3 regions of the Rossellomorea sp. YZS02 genome follow, and region 2 is predicted to be linked to each of the others. Evidence: riboswitches for the same ligand, from Rfam matches in the RefSeq annotation. Region 2 holds a riboswitch; each other region holds the start of a gene.
The links. A riboswitch is a leader RNA that binds a small molecule or an ion and turns the genes downstream of it on or off. The one in region 2 is predicted to bind cyclic di-GMP.
Positions count from the first base shown of each region.

Region 1: it holds a riboswitch for cyclic di-GMP, as region 2 does, so the genes downstream of both, SLH55_RS23260 (PAS domain-containing protein) here and SLH55_RS22410 (EAL domain-containing protein) in region 2, are expected to answer to the same signal.
Region 3: it holds a riboswitch for cyclic di-GMP, as region 2 does, so the genes downstream of both, SLH55_RS05030 (amidase) here and SLH55_RS22410 (EAL domain-containing protein) in region 2, are expected to answer to the same signal.

Region 1 covers NZ_JAXBLY010000016.1:8,249-10,452, forward strand. Annotated here, with positions in the region: gene SLH55_RS23255 (methyl-accepting chemotaxis protein) at 122-523, opposite strand; partial or broken gene SLH55_RS23260 (PAS domain-containing protein) at 563-958, opposite strand; cyclic di-GMP riboswitch class II at 1,018-1,100, opposite strand; gene SLH55_RS15680 (AAA family ATPase) at 1,168-1,695, opposite strand; gene SLH55_RS15685 (helix-turn-helix transcriptional regulator) at 1,814-2,204, opposite strand, start outside.
Region 2 covers NZ_JAXBLY010000035.1:4,466-6,669, reverse strand. Annotated here, with positions in the region: gene SLH55_RS22420 (CAP domain-containing protein) at 1-98, opposite strand, end outside; gene SLH55_RS22415 (DNA-3-methyladenine glycosylase) at 277-861, shown strand; cyclic di-GMP riboswitch class II at 961-1,042, shown strand; gene SLH55_RS22410 (EAL domain-containing protein) at 1,074-1,823, shown strand; gene SLH55_RS22405 (ABC transporter permease subunit) at 1,948-2,204, shown strand, end outside.
Region 3 covers NZ_JAXBLY010000003.1:195,633-197,836, reverse strand. Annotated here, with positions in the region: gene SLH55_RS05035 (BCCT family transporter) at 1-940, opposite strand, end outside; cyclic di-GMP riboswitch class I at 1,127-1,209, shown strand; gene SLH55_RS05030 (amidase) at 1,252-2,142, shown strand; gene SLH55_RS05025 (oxidoreductase) at 2,160-2,204, shown strand, end outside.

The DNA of each region.
Region 1 (2,204 bases), on a different contig from region 2:
GACGCAATTAAGCAAAAGACAGTCCTGCTTTATTGGGTCTGGGAACGGTACGCCTCTACCTTTTCCTTTTTGACCGTCCCCGGTTTGCATTTCAAGAACCATTTTAATCCTCTACCTGCACTTACTCATTATTAGTAGTAAGGTTTTCTAACTTATTAATGGTGTGATCAATTTCATTTTTAGATTCTGTAACGATTCTTTGTAAGTCATCTGATATCCGATTAACTTTCAGGAGTTCATTTGTAATATTCTCAATGTTGGCATTAACCTCTTTAATGGCTTCATCCGCATTCACAGAAAGCTTTCTGACTTCCTGGGCGACTACGTTGAATCCCCTTCCGTGTTCACCCGCTCTGGCTGCTTCAATCGCGGCATTTAAAGCAAGAAGGTTGGTTTGAGAAGAAATATTTTTTATCGATTTTGATGTTTCATCAATTCGATTAATTTGCTCTCTTAAAGACTCTAATGCTTCTACTTTTTCATTGGAATTGGCCATAACTGATTGAACTAGATTTTTCGGCATGCTCTTTAATTGGGAAATGATCTCTACCGTGGTATTTTCCCTTTTTGTAATGTCTGTGGCAATCTTCAGTACGGCATGGACAGAACCATGTCCATCTAAAATCGGAATATATGTTGCTTCCAGCCAAAGTTTATTTCCATGTTTATCGACTCTTTCAATTTTCTCTTGAGACTTTTTCCCACTCCGAAGATTGTCCCATAACTCAGTATATTCCTTGCTTTGGCTATATTCTATCGTGCAGAACTGTTTGTGATCCATCCCTTGCATTTCCTTCACACTGTAGTTCATCGCATCAGCGAAGTGATCATTTACCCAAATAACCTTTCTGTCTAAAGAGAATTCAATCATCGCCAAATTTGTTTCAAGAGCTAATAAAACATCCTTTATATCTAACACTTGGGTGCTAGTCTTACTAGTTAATTGGTTCATATACATATCCCTTTCATTTATAGCTTTTCGTTTTAAAAATAAAAAAAGCCAATTAAACAATAAAGTTCAATTAGCCGGTTGCGCTAGTTGCTCCCCGATTATCCAAGCGCCCAAATACAGATAATCATTCATAGCATCTAAATTTATATATTTGCTATATCGGCAGTTTCTAAGATATGTTTAGATTGAGCGATCAACTTGGGTCCGGCTAATAATCAGCTACTTACCTTTCTCTTTATGTTTTCAACTATATCTTTAACGGTCACATTCTCAGTACTTATATATTCCCCAAAATCGTTTTCAGAATAAGCCTTCAAGCACTTATCCGTTTGTTGAAAACACCAATTTCCTTCTTCTTCTCCACGCTCTCGCAACCTCTTATAGATCGTCTCCTTGTCTGCTGTTAAACAGAAGTGGTAAGTGTGTGGATCTAAACGTTTGAATCCATTATAAATATAGTCATAGTATTCGAGTTTCCTAATCGTCATAGGGACAATCAAGTTCACATGATACCTGGAGATGAGCTCTCCTGCCATCTTAACCGTCAACTCTTTCCATAGTTGTAAATCTTGAAAATCCCCTGTTTGAGATTCACGCTGTTTTATTTCTTGGGGCAATACATTCCTTAACATGTACCCGACTTCTTCAGGATCAAATAACATGCTGTTTTCAACGACTTTCAGGAGTTCATCAGAGATAGTGGTCTTCCCGACTCCGAACGCCCCGTTTATCATGATGATCATGATTATTTCAACTCCAATCTCAATCTACTTTATCGTTTTTCCAATTTACCAACCGAAATACATTTTCCGACAAACCCCATTCCAATAAGGTGAGGCATCCACCGATGACTATTTCGTTTCATTCATCACGTTTGTTAAAGAATAAACCCATTCTCCCCTTCAAAACGTCCAATACTTCTTCCGGCACTACTCTTATACTGATATCCTCACCAAGGAACATGATCCAATTGGCCGTTTCCTTTACTTCTTCGCGTTTAGTCACATCAATAAAAGTCTTTAGAACCCCAGTACTGTGGTATGGATTCGTATAAGAAAGGGAAACGTTTTTAGGATGATATTTTTTGAATTGAGCAATCGCTTTCGGACCAAGTTCAATGACTAGGTTGATGACTTCTTCCTGCTTTTTCAGTTTATCCAGGATCTCTTGTTCACTCTTCCTTTTTCGATTGGGATACGGCTCTACATCGGTAAGGTGGTCGACTGAAAAGATCTGTTTCTTTTCATCATCC
Region 2 (2,204 bases):
TTCTGTGTATCAGTCAGTGTATCGTTTTTATCGTTGTTATTACAGCCAGTCATCATCATGAACGGGATGACGGCGCAGATGAAGATTCGTTTTTTCATGAGAGTCCTCCATTTTGTAATTGCCTAAGATAAGGCTGATAACAGTTTTTAATATGTACGCCTGCCAGATTCTTTATCCTGTTAAAAATAGGTTTAAACGACGTACAGATTTAATTCTGTAAGGTTAGGGTATACCTATCATGAAGATCGATTAATTCTGTATGAGGAAGTGAAATTCATGAAACATATCCCTTTACCCTCCTCCTTTTACAAGCAGCCAACATTGGAACTCGCCAAGGCGCTACTGGGTTGCATATTAGTGAAAGAGACGGAGGAAGGAATGGCTTCAGGATACATCGTGGAAACGGAAGCCTACCTTGGACCGGAAGACAGGGCTGCCCACAGTTATGGAAACAGGCGTACGAAACGGACGGAAGTGATGTTCCATGAGGCAGGCCGGATTTATACATATGTCATGCATACTCATTGTCTGGTGAACGTTGTGAGCGGGGAGAAAGAGAAGCCTGAAGCGATCCTCATTAGAGCGGTAGAGCCACTTGAAGGAGAGGAGCTGATGGCATGCAGGAGACCCGGTCATGTGAAGAAGAATTGGACTAATGGTCCAGGAAAACTGACGAAAGCGTTAGGCATCACGATGGAGGATTATGGAGGCCGTTTCAATGAGCCACCGCTCATGATCACCAAAGGATTTTCCCCTGAAAACATTTCTTCTGGAAAACGAATAGGGATTGATAACTCAGGAGAGGCCAGGGATTATCCATGGCGTTTTTGGATCAGTGACAACCCGTATGTGTCGAAGTAAACACTTTCTTTATGAATTTTCAAATAATTTATAGAAAACACACCCCAAAAGTACTAGTTTGTGGTATATTTTTCTTATAAACATCTTCATAATCGTACATTCGACTGGGGGGCTGTGAACCTAAATGATAGATGGGCGCTTACATTTAGGGGAGCCAGTAGCGCAACCGACCACATGCGAACGCGGGGAATGCGTTTTTGTGTGGTTTTTTTATGAAAAAAACAAAACTAAAGAGAGAGTATAGGGGTCCTATGAACATCTTTACTATTTTTCAAGACGACTTTATCTATCACGATTTTCAGCCATTATATGATATGGGTGAACATCGAACCCTCTATGCTTATGAGGGTCTGTTACGGAATAAATTCAACGAAAATCCTGAAAGTGTCTTTCAATCGGCGATGAAAGCAAATATCCTGTACAAACTTGATACTCTATCCATTTCTAAAGCCCTGGAAAGTTTTTCGGTTAATGGGCTAAAGGACTGTAAGCTGTTTCTCAATATTTATATCACAACGATTCTTCATCCGAGTTTTCACACGTATTTTTCCGACCTTATGACCCGTTATCCTGATATAAAGGGGCGCCTTGTACTGGAGATTAACGAATCCAGTGCAGAAGAGTTGTGGCAGAATCCATTATTAAAAGAGTCATTGAAAGAATTGAAGCAATATGGTGTCTGGTATGCCATTGATGACTTTGGGCAGGGGACATCATCCATCAAGAAATCGATTGAGTATGAGCCTGAGATCATCAAGCTGGACCGCTACTTTGCCATGAATTTAGCTAAGGATGAAAAGAAACAGAGATTCCTTTCTTTCTTCAGTCAATTTTATGGGAGTGATACATTGATTGTATTGGAAGGAATCGAAACGAAACAGGATATGCAGGTGGCCAAGGAAATCGGGATCACCATCGGACAGGGATTTTATTTAGGAAGGCCAAGCCGGCTGTTGGCTTAATAGAAGAGCGACTCTCTAATAGGGAGTCCTTTTTTTGTTATGTAATTGCCAGACTTGAAATAAAATTGAAAAATTTTAACATTTCTATTAAACTGAGGAAAAAGAACAAAAGGGGATCCATACTATGAAATTTCTCATCTATCCGATTAAATTGATATTCTATTATATTCTTGGTCTGTTTGGGATTTTAGCCGTGAGTATAGCACCTGAAGTGTTCAGGGAGAGGGGGCTGTACAATGTTGTAGGGTACCTTGAGGAATTTGTGAAATTTATCTTTATATTCCTCGATGGGGCGAATTGGAGTTATTCGTACAAAGGTATCACCGTCAGTTTTCTGGATATGCTTTGGGGTCCATATGTATATTCCCTGCAGATTGTAGG
Region 3 (2,204 bases), on a different contig from region 2:
ACCAGCTCTTATCTGACCGGAATGTGCTGACCTGGATAAAGTGATCCACATAAAATCCGAAAGAAGAGATGAATGAATCAACAATGAATCCTCCGGGACCGAATAATAAAACAAATAGAACCAATCCAAAGGCTAATCGTACATTGAAATTACTCAGGATTTGGATCCCTTTATGCAGTCCGGTTGCAGCTGAAATGGTCGACACGATCACTAAACAGACAATGATCGCAAGCTGGGTTGAGAATTGATCAGGGATTCCGAAAAGGGCAGACAGACCGTAACTTGCCTGTAAACCAAGGAATCCGATCGGTCCGATTGTACCTGCGGCGACCGCAATGATGGCAAAAGCATCGATAAGGGTCCCGAGGAAACTGTTTTTAAGCTTTTCCCCAAAAATGGGATACAGAAGGGTGCGGGGTTTCATCGGCATCCCCCTGTGATAATGGCCATACATCATGACGACGGCACTCAATGTACCCAGGATGGCCCAGGCAAGAAAACCCCAGTGCATAAAGCTTTGGGACAACGCCGGCATGATAGCCCCGGCGGTCATGGGATCGACTCCCTCGTGCATCGGTGGAACCGTCATAAAGTGGTACATAGGCTCTGCGGCAGCCCAGAACACGCCTCCCCCGGCAAGCAGGGTAGCCATGATGATCGATAACCATTTAAATGTTCCGATCTCCGGTTTTTCCATATACCCTAACCGGACGCCTCCATACTTAGAGAATGCCAGATACAGAGCTACGATGAAGTGTACCAGCATTAACACTTGCCAGAAGGCCCCGAAGTATGTCGAAGACCAGGCGAAGCCTTTGTTTACAAAGGCAGTAACACGATCGAGACGAACGAAAGCCGCGACAACGAAAAGAATAAGTAATCCACCACTGATGGCAAATACAGACCAATCAATCTTGGATTTGTGATGCTTATTAGACATATAGAATAAATGCTCCTTTAATATTCATTGAAAAACACAAGGTCCTACTATCTCACAGGGGGAAAAGAGTTGTAAAGGGAACGAAAAGAATTCATAAAAGACAATTTTTGTCACGGTTAAAATTTGGAAAATTACATCTTTTCAACGGTAAAAAAAGAACTATACTAAAGAGTAAGAATAAAACAAAACTGAAAAAGGCAAACTTGTTGAAAAACAAGGACGCAAAGCTATGGGCCTACCCGATTTCGAATGGTCGCCAGGCTGCCAGGCTCCTCAAAAGGGCCAAGGCTCAGGGAAGAGGAGAATGAAAGATGAGAAGATGTTGGAAATGGGTTTGTATTTGTTTGATCATGATGAGTATGATTTCTAATCCATCAACTGAAAAGGCAGCTGGTGCAGACATGAGAGGGAAAAGTACGTGGCTTTGGAATACAATGGAGATTATCACACAAAAAGAAGAAATCATTGACTTCTTTAAATCCCATCATGTAGATGAAGTTTATTTGCAAGTGAATCCAGCAGTGGAAAAGGAATACTATCACCAATTTATCGAAATGGCGAATGGTGAAAATATACATGTATACGCATTGGACGGGGCACCAAAATGGGCGACCGTAAAAGGACAAACCTCCCTTAGTGCCTTTTTTGATTGGCTCTCTGCATACCAGCTTGAAGCAAGTGAGACTCAACGATTCACCGGAGTTCATCTGGATGTTGAGCCTTACCTTTTAACTGGATGGACAACCGCCTATGGGAAGACGGTGTTGAACTATCAAAAAATGGTCAATATAGCAGTGGATCGCTCCAATTCGCTTCAACTGCCATTAGGGATGGATATTCCATTTTGGTTTGATGAAAAAACATACAATAATGAATTTGGGAAAGGGAACCTTGCTCAGTGGGTGATCGGACAAACGGAAGAAGTTGGTATCATGGCATATCGTGATCTAGCCATTGGAGGGAATGGGATCATAGAGCTTGTCAGAAATGAAATGGCTTTCGCCCAGTCTGCAGGGAAAAAAGTGAAAGTTGGAGTGGAGACCGCTCCATCTGCAGAGGGGAATTTCCTGACTTTTCACGAAGAAGGGGCGGCTTTCATGTTTGATGAGCTTGCGGTGGTTGACGCGGAGTATGAAACCAATTCATCTTACAAAGGAATCGCTGTCCATCATTACGGAAGCTGGAAGGAATTGTTAGAATAAGAGAGGAGGCATGAATGATGTCGAAAGTAGCCTTGGTTGCAGGGGCGACCGGTCTGGTCGGT